DNA from 4 places in the Pseudoduganella sp. OTU4001 genome. Region 2 is predicted to be linked to each of the others. Evidence: predicted binding sites of a transcription regulator. Region 2 holds the regulator's gene; each other region holds the start of a gene.
What was found. The regulator sigma-54, encoded in region 2, starts transcription at its own class of promoters, with help from an activator protein. The targets are predictions, from matches to a motif close to TGGCANGNAANCTGCTTT.
Positions count from the first base shown of each region.

Region 1: a site for sigma-54 is predicted at 1,935-1,952, ahead of AAHE99_RS25645 (EDSAP-1 family PEP-CTERM protein). Genes of this name have one in related genera too.
Region 3: a site for sigma-54 is predicted at 1,476-1,493, ahead of AAHE99_RS08530 (CmpA/NrtA family ABC transporter substrate-binding protein). Genes of this name have one in related genera too.
Region 4: a site for sigma-54 is predicted at 1,699-1,716, ahead of AAHE99_RS20735 (PEP-CTERM sorting domain-containing protein). Genes of this name have one in related genera too.

Region 1 covers NZ_JASATG010000052.1:8,876-12,379, forward strand. Annotated here, with positions in the region: gene AAHE99_RS25640 (FAD-binding oxidoreductase) at 1-850, opposite strand, end outside; gene AAHE99_RS25645 (EDSAP-1 family PEP-CTERM protein) at 916-1,884, opposite strand; gene AAHE99_RS25650 (lytic transglycosylase domain-containing protein) at 2,048-2,881, opposite strand; gene AAHE99_RS25655 (nucleotidyltransferase family protein) at 2,945-3,504, opposite strand, start outside.
Region 2 covers NZ_JASATG010000004.1:15,409-18,912, forward strand. Annotated here, with positions in the region: gene lptB (LPS export ABC transporter ATP-binding protein) at 1-751, shown strand, start outside; gene AAHE99_RS05015 (RNA polymerase factor sigma-54) at 761-2,254, shown strand; gene hpf (ribosome hibernation-promoting factor, HPF/YfiA family) at 2,322-2,681, shown strand; gene AAHE99_RS05025 (enoyl-CoA hydratase/isomerase family protein) at 2,758-3,504, shown strand, end outside.
Region 3 covers NZ_JASATG010000007.1:14,141-17,644, forward strand. Annotated here, with positions in the region: gene AAHE99_RS08520 (LysR family transcriptional regulator) at 1-517, shown strand, start outside; gene AAHE99_RS08525 (LysR family transcriptional regulator) at 499-1,407, shown strand; gene AAHE99_RS08530 (CmpA/NrtA family ABC transporter substrate-binding protein) at 1,523-2,743, shown strand; gene ntrB (nitrate ABC transporter permease) at 2,755-3,504, shown strand, end outside.
Region 4 covers NZ_JASATG010000028.1:27,511-31,014, forward strand. Annotated here, with positions in the region: gene AAHE99_RS20730 (pyridoxamine 5'-phosphate oxidase family protein) at 390-1,019, shown strand; gene AAHE99_RS20735 (PEP-CTERM sorting domain-containing protein) at 1,013-1,663, opposite strand; gene AAHE99_RS20740 (substrate-binding periplasmic protein) at 1,802-2,479, opposite strand; gene AAHE99_RS20745 (DUF4214 domain-containing protein) at 2,785-3,504, shown strand, end outside.

The sequences.
Region 1 (3,504 bases), on a different contig from region 2:
TCGCCATGGCCAGCGCGCGCCCGCTTTCGCGCGCGGCGGCGTCCGGCGCCAGGCCGCACTCCTGCTGCAGGTAGGTGTGGATGCCGTATTCCAGGCTGGCCTGGCTGCGCGCGCGGTTGGCGATATGGGTCACGCTGTCCATGATGCCCTCGCGCTTGAGGGCCGCCAGCACATCGATGAATTCGTCCAGCCGGCCGGCCTCGCGCAGCGCCAGCGACACGGCGACCGCCTTGGGGCGGCGCGGCAGCAGGCGGAAGCAGGCGCTGGTGACAATGCCGAGGTTGCTCTGGAAAAACAGGCCGTCCAGCATCGGGCCCAGGCCATACGGGTGGGTGTGCGCCAGCGGCGACGCCTCGCCCAGGCGGCGGAAACCGGTATAAATCACGTCGCCCTTGCCGGTCACCACTTCCAGCCCGAACACGTCTTCCTTGCGCGCGCCGAAGTAGCCGACGCCGCGGTCCAGCGCATTGCCGAGGATGCTGGTGGCGCGCGCCGAGCCGGTGACATTGAAGGTCAGTTCCGGCGCGTGCTGCTGCAAATGCTCGTACAGGTCCTGCTGGGTGACGCCCGGCTCGATCAGCGCCACCGGGTTGGCGGCGCTGATCGCGCCGGCGTTGAGGATGCGCCGCATGCGGCTCAGGTCGAGCAGGATATCGGTGTCGCGCGGCGGCGAGCGGCCGCCATAGCCATAGTTCAGGCCAGTGGACACGACATAGATGGTCAGTCCGCGCCGGTTGGCGCGCCGCACGATATTGCGCACCTGGCGCGTCGAGCGCGGATACAGGACGCAGCCGGCGGCGCGGGCGACGCCGGTCAGGTTGCTGGTTTCAGCCTGGAGAGCGGGACGCATATAAATGGCAAAAGCCCCCGGCTGCGTCAGCAGCCAGGGGCGGGGTCAGGACCAGCGCGTCAAGCTCAGGCTTGACGGCGGCGGCGGGCAGCCAGGGCAGCCAGGCCGACGCCCAGCAGCAGCAGCGAGCCCGGTTCCGGTACCTGGGTCACGGTCGAGTTCGAAGCCTGGTCGATACCGATACTGTAGGTGTGGCCAGCGTACAGGGTGCGCGAATCGGAGAAGATGGTGCCGAAGCTGTCGAACACGGCGTTCTCCGAACCCTTGGTCGAGACCAGGCTGCTGTTCAGCTCGTCCGGCGACCAGGTCAGGGTGGTGGTGCAACCGGTAGGCAGGGCGGCGCAGTTGGCGGTGGTGTCGCGCAGGGTCAGGCTCCAGGTCACGCCGGCCGTGGCGACGCCGGTGGTGCCGGCCGGCAGCAGCGGATCGACGAACACGCGTACGAAGGTGTCGTAGGTCAGGGCCAGGGCCAGGTTGACGTTGGCCAGCACCTGGAAGTCGGCGCGGGCCGACACGCCGTTGTGGATGGTGGCGTTGGCGCCGCCTTGGGTGCCGCCGGTATTGATCGAGGCGTCGGCACGGGTCAGGCCGCTGGCGCCGCCGGCCAGGGCGTTACCAGTATTGTTCATGTCGCCCAGCGCGAAATCGCCGACATTGGTCATGAAGTTGGCGGCGGTGTTGTTTTCCGCCGAACCGCCGTAAATGCCGTTGATGCCGCCGCAGCTGGGGCCGGCGCAGCGGTATTTGACGTCCACAGCCGCCGAGCCCGCATTCGGGAACAGCTTGTTGTCGGTCAGCGAGCCAGCGCCGAGGCCGCTACCTTCGATGCCGTTGAAGTTCGAGTTGGCGGTGCCGGTGCGGCTGTCGCTCAGCAGGGTGATCTGCAGGGCGGCTGGATTGAACTGGTGGGTCGTGCCATCGACCACCAGCAGCTGCGAAATCGACAGGTCGGCCATGCCGGCCACGCCTGCGAAGGCTGGGGCGGCGCCCAGGGCGGAGATCGCGGCAGCGACCAGTAAGTGCTTAATTTTCATCGTTCCACTCCAGTGTTTTTATTCAAGATTGGGTCAGGATGCATGGTTACTAAGCAACTGGCGTGCCAGCTTTCGAAATTCCCGCAAAATCAATGACTTAGCATTATTGATTTATTCCGTGATAACAAACCTGTAAAGATTTTCGACAGGTACTGGCGATCGGCTAGCCGCCGGGCCAGCGGCAGGAGGCGCGCGCGCCGGCCTGGAACGGGTGGCTCGGCTTGCCATATAGCTGGGCGATGCGGCGCACATAGGCGCGCGTTTCGGCAAACGGCGGCACGCCGCCGTATTGCGCCACCGCCTGCTCGCCGGCATTGTAGGCCGCGGTCGCCAGCGTCACATCGCCCTCAAAGCGCGCCAGCAGCCAGCGCAGGTAGGCCAGGCCGCCGCGCAGGTTCTGTTCGGCATTGAACACGTCCTGCACGCAAAAACGCTGCGCCGTGGCCGGGATCAGCTGCATCAGGCCGCGCGCATTTTTGGGCGAGACGGCATCCTGGTTGAAGCCCGATTCCACGGCGATCACGGCCAGCGCCAGCGCCGGTTCCACGCTGTACTGCGGCGCCAGCTGTTCAATCAGGCTGCGTAGCCGGCGCGGTACCGCGCCATAGTCCGGCGCGGCGCTGTCGCCCTCCAGTTGCAAGGCCGGTTCCGGCGCCATGCAGGCGGGCAGGCTGGCGCCCGGCGCGGCCGGCAACAGCTGCAGCATGCGCGCACCGGCCGCATGGCCCTGTTCCGAGGCCAGGGCAAACAGGCGCCAGGCGGCGCCATCGTCGCGCGCCACGCCGCGTCCGTTGGCATACATCCAACCCAGGGCGTATTGCGAGTCGGCCGCGCCAAGACGGGCGGCGCGGCAGTACAGCGCGGCGGCCTGGCCCATGTCCTGGACCACGCCTTCGCCGTGCTCCAGGCGCTGGGCCTGGTCGAACAGGGTGGCGGCATTCTGCGCGCCGGCCGGCTGCGCCAGCAGGCTGGCCGCCAGGGCAGCAAGGAAGCGCATGCTGGTCCCGAGCGTTGCGTTGACCCGGCCATTGTAGCGGGGCAAGGCTGGCAGTTGCTGCCGTTATGCGCCCGATTGCTGCGGGTTTTTCGGCGTCAAAAATGCCTTGTGGAACAGGTGGCGCGCCAGCCTGAGCGGCGGCATGCGCAGCCAGTTGCCGCGCACGTACAGCAGGAAGTCGGCCAGCTTCGCCAGTGCGCGGCGGCAGCTTGGATGGCGCGGCATCAGCGCGCGCGTGAACAGGCCATCCATCACGGCCAGCAGCAGCGGGTTGGGGCCGGCGGCGGCCATGGCGGCCCGGGTGGCCGGCGGCACCGGCGTGCCGAACAGGGCGACGCTGTAGCGCAAGCCATAGAACATGAAGCGTTGCAGTTCCAGCTGGCGCGCGCGCGCCGGCAGGGCTTCCCAGAAACCAGGCTCGTGCGCGCCGAAATGCGTCAGCAGGCGGTGCAGGTCCCACAGGTCGCGCAAGCCCTTGTCGAATTCGCCGTCCGCGAACAGGTGGGTGGCGCTGTGCAGCACCATGTCGGCCGGCGCCAGGATGGCGGCGCCGGGCGGCTCGGCCAGCGGGCGCGCGGCCGCGCGCAGCAGGCGCGGATCGGGGCGCTGGGCGGCGGTGCGCG
Region 2 (3,504 bases):
AGCAAATACCTGCGCCGACACCCTGGTGGTGCGCGGCCTTCAGAAATCCTACGGTAAACGCCAGGTTGTCCACGACGTATCGCTGCAAGTCGATTGCGGCGAAGTGGTGGGCCTGCTCGGCCCGAACGGCGCCGGCAAGACCACTTCCTTCTACATGATCGTGGGCCTGGTGGCATCCGACGCCGGCACCATCGATATCGGCGGCAGCGACGTCTCGAGCCTGCCGATCCACAAGCGCGCGCAACTGGGCCTGTCCTACCTGCCGCAGGAAGCTTCGGTATTCCGCAAGCTGACGGTGGAAGAAAATATCCGCGCCGTGCTGGAAATCCAGCAGGTGGACGGCAAGCCGCTGGCCAAGGCGGAAATCGACCAGCGCCTGGAAGCCCTGCTGGCAGACTTGCAGATTGAGAAGCTGCGCGAAAACCAGGCCCTGTCGCTGTCGGGCGGCGAGCGCCGCCGTGTGGAAATCGCACGCGCCCTGGCCACCAACCCGCGCTTCGTGCTGCTGGACGAGCCATTCGCCGGCGTCGACCCGATTGCCGTGATCGAAATCCAACGTATCGTACGTTTCCTGAAGGAGCGCAATATCGGTGTCCTGATCACCGACCATAATGTGCGTGAGACCCTCGGCATTTGCGACCGCGCCTACATCATCAACCAGGGCGCCGTGCTGGCTTCGGGCCGCCCAGATGACATCATCGCCAATGAATCCGTACGCCGGGTCTATCTCGGCGAACACTTCCGCATGTAAGCGAAAGCCATGAAACAAACACTGCAACTGCGAACCTCGCAACACCTGGCGCTGACGCCGCAGCTGCAACAATCCATCCGCCTGCTGCAGCTGTCCACGCTGGAGCTGCACCAGGAGCTGGAACAGCTGCTGAGCGATAACCCGATGCTGGAACGCCTCGACGATCCGCTCGACCACTCGGTACGCCTGCTGGCCGACGGCGCCATCAGCCAGGGCTCCGGCAACGACAGCGTCGCCACGCCCGAAGCTGCCCAGGCCACCGATGGCGGCGAAGCCGGCGCCAGCGCCGGCAGCGAAGGCGAAGGCTATGAAGGCGGCGAGGGCGAGGGCGCTGCCAACGGCAGCGACGATACCGACTGGAGCGCCAGCGCCGGCAGCAAATCCGCCGACGACGAAGACAGCCGCCCGCAGCTGGAAGCCTCCGGCTGCACCCTGCGCGAGCACCTGCTGGAACAGATGCGCGTGACCTTGCAGGAGCCGCGCGACCGCGCCCTGATGGAAATGATCATCGACGCGCTGGACGACAACGGCTACCTGGAAGAGCAGCTGGAAGAAATCCTGGAACGCCTGCCGCCCGAGCTGGAAATCGAGCTGGACGACCTGCGCTGCACCCTGGTGCTGCTGCAAAGCTTCGACCCGCCCGGCGTCGGCGCCCGCAACGCCTCCGAATGCCTGGCGCTGCAGATCAAGCGCATGCCCTGCGTGCCGCTGGTGACGCGCCGCATGGCCCTGACCATCGTCGAGAAGCACCTGGCCTGGTTCGCCCAGCGCGAATTCACCAAGTTGAAGAAAACGCTCGATTGCGACGACGAAGACCTGCGTGAAGCGCAAGCCGTGATCCGCCAATGCAACCCCCATCCGGGCGCCGAATTTGCGTCAGGCGAGTCAGACTATGTAGTGCCGGACGTGATCGTGAAGAAGGGCCGCGGCGGCTGGGTCGTCACGCTGAATAACGACGTGGTGCCGCGCCTGCGCGTGAATGCCCTGTATGCGAACCTGCTCAAGCAAGGCAAGAGCGAATCGCAGATGAATGGCCAGCTGCAAGAGGCCAAATGGCTGATCAAAAATATGCGCCAGCGCTTCGACACCATCCTGCGCGTGGCGGAAGCGATAGTAGAAAGACAAAAGAACTTTTTCAGCCACGGTGCGGTTGCCATGAGACCCCTTGTGTTGCGTGAAATAGCTGATACACTGGGACTACACGAGAGCACTATTTCCCGTGTTACAACTCAAAAATATATGCTCACCCCGCATGGCATGTTTGAGTTGAAATATTTCTTTGGCAGCCACGTCGCGACCGAAGCTGGGGGTGAAGCTTCATCGACTGCGATACGGGCGCTGATCGTGCAATTGACAGGAGCAGAAGACCCCAAGAATCCTTTATCCGACAGTAAGATTGCGGACATGCTGGGAGAACAAGGCATGGTAATTGCGCGACGGACTGTTGCCAAATATCGAGAAGCGTTGAAAATTCCTCCGGTAAGCCTCCGTAAATCTTTGTAGTGCATGGGTTCCTCTGTGCGCTTCGGCGCGCACGAACTCGAGAGCGACATCATCTTTAGGAGTGTGTATGAATCTCACCATCAGTGGACATCATGTCGAAGTGACCCCGGCTATTCGCGAGTACGTGCAAAACAAGCTGGAACGAGTCAAGCGCCATTTCGATCAAGTAATCGATATTGCTGTCATCCTGACTGTAGATAACCTCACCGAGAAAGAGAAACGCCAGAAAGCAGAAATCAACCTGCGCATGTCTGGCAAAACTGTTTACGTCGAAAGCCTGTCGCAGGACCTCTACGCCGCCATCGACACCCTGATTGATAAACTGGATCGCCAGGTCATGAAATACAAAGACCGTGTGCAGAACCACAATCACGCGGCCATCAAGCACTTCCCGGACACGTACGAAGCACCACCCTCCGCCATGTAAAGGACTGGCAGAGTAGGCACACCAAAGGGCGCATCTGGCGCCCTTTTTTGCGCCCAGTGTGCGTTAAAATATTTGCATGAGCGAACACGTCCAAACCCAAATCACCAACGGCACCGGCATCATCACGCTGGACCGCCCGAAAGCCCTCAATTCCCTGTCCCTCGACATGGTGCGCGCGATGACGCAGGCGCTGCTGGCCTGGCGCGAAGACGCCAGCGTCGCCGCCGTGGTGGTGCGCAGCACCAGCGAACGCGCCCTGTGCGCCGGCGGCGACATCCGCTTCTTCCACGACGTAGGCCGCGCCAGCACCCAAGGCGGCAGCGCACTGCTGGAAGACTTCTTCACCGAAGAATACGCACTGAACCACCTGATCCACTTCTACCCTAAGCCATATGTGGCCTTGATGGATGGCGTGGTGATGGGCGGCGGCATGGGCATCGCCCAGGGCGGCCCGGATTGCGGTGTCCGCATCGTCACCGGCCGCACCAAGATGGCCATGCCCGAAGTGAATATCGGCCTGTTCCCCGATGTCGGCGGCAGCCACTTCCTGTCGCACGCACCGGGCCAGCTCGGCATGTGGCTGGGCCTGACCGGCCTGACCGTCGGCGCCGCCGACGCGCTCTACCTCGACCTGGCCGACTACTTCGTGCCCGAGACCGAGCTGGCCGGCCTCGCCGCGCTGCTGGAAAGCACGCCGGGCAAATCGCTGCGCGACGCAATTGCCGTCTTCGCCGGTCCGCACAATGCCTATGCCGGCGACAGCGAACTGGAAAAGCAGCGCGCACTGATCGACCAGCACTTCGGCGCCGGCTCCGTGCCCGCC
Region 3 (3,504 bases), on a different contig from region 2:
CGACCATTTCACCGACCTGATTGAATCGAAAATCGACGTCGGCTTCCGCGCCGGCAATCCGCCCGAGCGCAACCTGGTAGCGCGCCAGCTGGGCCGCATCCCGCTGTATATCTGCGCCGCGCCCGAGTACATCGAACGCCACGGCGCGCCGCGCACGGTGGAGGATTTGCAGCAGCACCGCTGCACCGGCTTCCGCCAGCCGAACACGGGCCGCGTGATACCGTGGGAGCTGAAAGGGCAGGGCGGCACCGTCTACCAGGACGTGCCCTGCGTGGCGACCTTCAATACCGCCGAGGGGGAAGTGGAAGCGGTGCGCGCCGGCGTCGGCATCGGCCAGCTGGCGCTGTACATGGTGGAGCGCGACCTGGCGGAGGGTAGGCTGGTGCACCTGCTGCCAACCCATGTGACAGCGAATGCCGCCGTTTACATGTACTATCCGCAGCGCAGCCGCATGCCGATGCGCGTGCGGCACTTTATCGACTTCATGGTGAAACGCAAATGGACCGCCTTTACCTGATGACCGTCTACGTGGCCGTGGCCGAGGAGCAGGGCTTCGCGGCCGGCGCTCGAAGGCTCGGCATGTCGCCGCCCGCCGTGACGCGCGCCATCGCGTCGTTGGAAGAGCGGCTGGGCGTGAAACTGCTGGACCGCACCACGCGCCACGTGCGCGTCACCGAAGCGGGCCAGCGCTACCTGGATGATGCGCGCCGCATCATCGCCGAAGTCGACGAGGCCGACGATGCGGTCGCCGGCATCAATGCCGCGCCGCGCGGCCACCTGACTATAACGGCGCCGGTGCTGTTCGGCCGCCTGTACGTGATTCCGGGCATCGTGGCGTACCTTGAGCGTTATCCGGACATGAATGTCTCCACCGTGTTCGTCGACCGCGTGACCAACCTGCTGGAAGAGGGCATCGACATCGGCATCCGCATCGGCGAGCTGCCCGATTCGAGCATGCGCGCGATCCATGTCGGCCAGGTGCGGCGCGTGATCGTGGCCGCGCCAGCCTACCTGGAGCAGCATGGCGCGCCGCGTACGCCGCAGGAACTGGAGCAGCACGCCATCGTCGCCTCGTCCGGCTCCAGCGTGCCGCCCGACTGGCGTTTCCAGCATGGCGGCAGCACGCAATCGCTGCGCGTCAAGCCGCGCCTGGGCGTGAACAATAACGATTCGGCGATCGAGGCGGTACGCAGCGGCTTTGGCATCGCGCGCCTGCTGTCCTACCAGGCGGCCAGCCTGCTCGACTCTGGTGAGCTGGTGGAAGTGCTGCAGGATTACGCCACGCCGGCGGTACCCATCCACATCATCCATCGCGACAGCCGCCAGGGCTCGACCCGCATCCGCAGCTTCGTCGACCTGATGGCAGAGCGTTTGCGCACCGATATGAGGCTTCAGCCGGTGCGTTGACGCCGCCTATTGGTGCGGTGCACAACGACGGTGCTGCCTTTTTCACACCTCTGCCCCGTAAAGCAGGGTGGCACGGTGCTTGCAATATCCCCATTATTTACTTACGGGGATAGTCATGGATCACACGTTCAGCCTTACCCGTCGCCGCCTGCTGGCAGCTGGTGCGGCGACCGCTCTGTCGAATTACGCCTGGGCTGCAGGCTCCGACAAGCCGGAGAAGGAAGAAGTCAAAGTCGGCTTCATTCCCCTGACGGACTGCGCCTCGGTGGTGATGGCGTCGGTACTGGGCTTCGACAAGAAGTACGGCATCAAGATCGTCCTGAGTAAGGAAGCTTCCTGGCCCGGCGTGCGCGACAAACTGGTGAACGGCGAGCTCGATGCGGCACATGTGCTGTATGGCCTGGTGTATGGCGTGCACCTGGGCGCCGGTGGCCCGAAGAAGGACATGGCGGTGCTGATGAACCTTAACCACAACGGCCAGGCCATCACGCTGTCGAAGAAGGTGGCCGATAAGGGCGCCGTCGATGGCGCCTCGCTGGCAAAACTGATGCGCACCGACCAGCGCGAATACACGTTCGCGCAAACCTTCCCGACCGGCACCCACGCCATGTGGCTGTACTACTGGCTGGCCGCGCACGGCATCAACCCGATGCAGGACGCCAAGATGATCACCGTGCCGCCGCCGCAGATGGTGGCCAATATGCGGATCGGGAATATGGACGGCTTCTGCGTGGGCGAACCATGGAACCACCGCGCCATTGTCGACGGCATCGGCATCACGGCCACCACCACGCAGGAGATCTGGCGCGACCATCCGGAGAAGGTGCTGGGCACCAGCGCCGAGTGGGTAATGAAGTATCCGAACACCGCGCGCGCCCTGGTGGCGGCAGTACTGGAGGCTGGCCGCTGGATCGATGCCTCGCTATCGAACAAGGTGAAAATGGCCGAGACCATCGCCGACAAGTCGTATGTAAATACCTCGGTCGATGTGATCAACCAGCGCATCCTGGGCCGCTACCAGAACGGGCTGGGCAAGACCTGGGACGATCCGAATTACATGAAGTTCTTCAACGACGGCGCGGTGAACTTCCCCTACCTGAGCGATGGCATGTGGTTCCTGACGCAGCAGAAGCGCTGGGGCTTGCTCAAGGCCGAGCCGGACTACCTGGCCGTCTCCAGGCAAGTCAACCAGATCGACGTATTCAAGGACGCCGCGGCCATGGCCAAGGTGAGTGTTCCGAAGTCGCCGCTGCGCAGCGTGAAGATGATTGATGGCGCGGTTTGGGATGGCAAGGATCCCAAGGCGTATGCGGCCTCGTTCAAGATCAAAGCGTGAAGGGAGGACGTATGAGTGCAGTCTATGGAAAGATTGTTGGCACGGCGCCACCTGCCAGCGCACCACTGACCGCGCGCGACGCGGCGCGGGAGAGCGCGCTCCAACGGACAGCGGAGGCACTTGCGGCGGCGGGCGTGGGGGCAGGCCCTGACGCGCCATCGCGCAGCGCACGGCTGGCGGCCAAGGGCATCAACCTGACGCCGGCGAGCGAGCGCCTGCGCCCGATCGTCATGAAAGTGCTGCCGCCGCTGCTGGGCCTTACGCTGCTGGTGCTGGCGTGGCAAATCCTGGCGCTGCGCAACGCCGGCTTCCCGACGCCGCTTGAGACCTGGCACGAGGCGGTGAAGCTGTTCGCCGACCCGTTCTACCGCAAGGGCCCGAACGACCAGGGCATCGGCTGGAACATACTGGCCTCGCTGCGGCGCGTGGCGCTGGGCTTCGGCATGGCGGCGCTGGTCGGCATTCCGCTCGGCTTCCTGATCGGCCGCTTCAGCTTTGTGTACGGCATGTTCAGCCCTCTGATCAGCCTGCTCAAGCCCGTGTCGCCGCTGGCCTGGCTGCCGATTGGGCTGCTGGTGTTCAAGGCCGCCGATCCCGCCGCCATCTGGGCCATCTTCATCTGCTCGATCTGGCCGATGATCGTCAACACCGCCGTCGGCGTGCAGCGCGTGCCGCAGGACTACCTGAACGTGGCGCGCGTGCTGAACCTGTCGGAATGGAAGGTGGCGACCAAGATCCTGCTGCCGTCTGTGCTGCCCTAC
Region 4 (3,504 bases), on a different contig from region 2:
CTGAATCAAGCCGCGCACGGCCTGCCAAGTTAGGCGGAAATGCCTCGGTCAGGCGCGCATAGACTCTGCCAACTGCCAGCGCGCTTCGCCAGGCAAGCGCAGCCAGATGTGTTTCCAGGCATTGCGCGTACAACCCGCTAGCCGGTTCACCAACTGTGCCGGCGAAACCACCTCACTGTCATAGCAAATGAAGTCGCCCTCAACTGCGGCGTGGTACACGTCGTACGCCTGCCTTCACAGAAATCGATCAGGTCGTTGAAGGTTTGAAACGGCACCGCTATATTGATTAGGTCTCTCATTTTCGGCTCCTTGGCAAGAACACAGCGCCGAAGCGCAAAGTTTGCGCCATCCACGCTAAAATTCCAGCCTCTCATCAAGGGGCGTAAACAGTGAATTCAGATTCCGTGCCTGGCCTTGTCGACACACTGGAGCAGCTTGAGACGCTGTTTGGTGAAGTGGGACAGGCTTCGATCCAGAAAGAGCAATCCTTCATCCATCCACATTACCGCGCCATGATCGAGGCGTCGCCGTTTGCGGTGTTGGCGACTGTGGGGCCGGGTGGGCTGGATGTCTCGCCGCGCGGCGATGCTGCGGGCTTTGTCGTGGTGGAGGATGAGAGGACTTTACTGCTGCCTGAGCGGCGCGGCAACAACCGCGTGGACAGCTTGCGCAACCTGATCGCAGATCCGCGCATGGCTTTGCTGTTCCTGATTCCGGGAGTGGGCGAAACACTGCGCGTCAACGGCACGGCGCGCATTAGCGTGGCGCCAGATCTGCTGCGCCGTTTTGAGGTCGATGGCAAAGCCCCCAAGTGCGTGCTGGTGATCCGCGTGGAGACGGCGTTCTTCCAATGCGCGCGAGCGATTCATCGCTCGCGCTTATGGCAAGGCGTTCCGGATGCGGCGCGCGCCGGCATCCCCTCCCCCGGCACCATGCTGGCCGATTTCAGCCATGCCGAAATCGATGACGAGCAATATGACCGCGAGTTGCCGGAGCGCCAGAGGACGACGCTTTACTGAGCCTGCTTCTTATTGCGGCGCGCTGCAGCCAGTCCCGCCAGGCCGATCACTGCCAATGCCAGGGTACCTGGCGCAGGTACAGGCGCTGGCCCGATACTTCCCGGCAGGACCTGCACATTCATCACGTCGAAGCCCGGGGAGCCACCGAAGGCGTCGAGACCAACGATCTTGATCGCGCGCACTGCGTCGGTGAAGCCGATTGAGGCGAGGTCGAATGCCGTCGTTACATCATCCGCGGCGACGCCGAGGAAGATGAAATTGACAGCGTCTGCGCTGACATAGACGTTGGCGCGCTCACCGTTGGCCCCTACTTCCTGGATGAAGATGTCGTCGCCGACGCCGTCAATCACGGTTTCATCAGTGAAGCCCACGGTGACATAGGAGCCGGTTGGGAGCGACAGGAAGTCAGGGAAGCCAGTCGTTCCGGGCTCGTTGCCCAGGACGACGCTGGTGGAAACAGCAATCGGAAAGCCTGGCCCGGTCGGGTAAGTGCCACCGTAAGGGCCGGCCATCGGGCCTGCACCGCTATCGAAATAATCCAACACAACGTCCGCGTACCCGATCAGGCCAGCATGTGCTTGCGTGGTAAGTGCCATTGAGGCGAGTGCAAGCATCGAGATGAGGAATTTACGCAGAGTCAGCATAGGTCGCTCCTGTAGAGTTAATAGATGGAGCCACCTAAGCAGAGATCGTGCCAACTTGATAAGTTTTTGATTTAACTGACTTTAACTAGTTAAAGAATTTGGACTGTAAATATTTCCGACAGGCAGGCTTGATCGAAATCACGGCTGGGCGCCGAGGTATTGCTTGACCAGTGCAGCGTAAGTGCCGTTGGCACGGATGGCCTTGAGGCCGTTGTTGAAGGCGTCGCGCACGCGCGAGTCGCGGAAGACGGCACGCCGTGGGCTTTCGGGGAAGATCCGGTGGTAGGTCACGGGCTGCGTGGCATCGAACTGCGGGCCGAGCTTGTCGTTGAAGTAGCGAAAGATGAAGCGGTCGCCCACCACCACGTCAACGCGTCCGGTAAACAGCAGCTTGTTTTGCGCAATCTGCGAGTGCAGTTCCTGGTAGTTCGAGTGGCCGGTGGCGATAAAGCCGAAGCGGTCGCCCAGCACCATGCTGGCATTCTGGAAGGCGGCCACGGAGTAGTTGGCCAGTTCCTCGATCTGCTCCAGCTTCAGATTGCGGCGGGTGAGGGAAATGGCGACGTTCTGGTAGGTGATGTAATTGTCGGTGAAGTAGTCCTGGCCGCCGATCCCTTCGGTGATGGACAGCATGCCATCCACCTGCCCTGTGCGCAGCATGGCCAGGGCGCGCGACTGGGGCAGCATCATGGCGACCATCTTGTAGCCGCCGACCGCCAGGGCAGCCTTCGCGATGTCGTAATCGAGGCCGGCGCTGCCGGATTCCATGATGTAGGGCGGCTTGGGCAGCCCCATGCCGACCAGGACCTCCGGCACCGTTTGCTGCGCGGGCGTTGCACTCGTGGGTACAGCCAAACAGCTTACGGCAAGGGCCAAGGCCAGGATCCGGATCCACATATTGCCTCCTTTTTTCACGGCATTATGAACCCAACCGTAGCAATCGAGAAGCGCTGTAATTTTCCCATTACAAGCCATTTACGCCAGGTTTACGGCCCGACTACGGATCGATTACAGATCGGGAATAAGTAAATTTTCGACCATTTTCCTATGACAGAATTTTGAACTTCGACAGGCCAGACAAGTCCCCGTCGAGCAAAACGTCAACGATCATGGAGCTGGAAATGCCAAACTACATCAAAGAAGTGCAACAACTGTACGTCGCGTACTACAACCGCCCTGGCGATCCTTCTGGCCTGGCTTTCTGGACGGGCATTGTCGAACAATTCAAGGGCGATACCTCGCTGATTTCCGCCGAATTCGCCAAGTCGCCCGAATATGCGGCCGCCTACGGTGGCATGAGCAACCGCGCCGTGGTGAACACCGTCTACCGCAACCTGTTCGGCCGCGATGGCGAAAAAGGCGGCCTCGACTTCTGGTCGAGCATGCTGGACTCCAAACAAGTGACCCTGGACAGCGTGGTGACGGCAATCGCCAGCGGTGCCCAGGGTGACGACCTGGTGGCCTATGACAACAAGGTGAAGTACGCCACCGCCTTCACGGCAGCGTTGGACAGCCACCCGGAAGGGGCCGCGTATAACGGCAACGAAGCACTGGCTTTCGCAAAGCAACTGACCTCGAGCATCACCTCCAACGAGTCCCTGGCCACGGCCCTGGCCAAGATTGATACGTCGACGGCCGAATTCGTAGCCGCCAGCAAGGCGCCGATCACCTTTACCCTGACGGCCAACGCCGACACCGGCGTGGCCTTCACCGGCGGCGGCGGCAATGACACTTTTAACGCCACCGGCGCCACTTTCTCGGCGGGCGACAGCCTGAATGGCGGCGGCGGTGTGAACACCCTGGCCATTACCGATGCCGGTGCCGCATTCATGAATGGACTG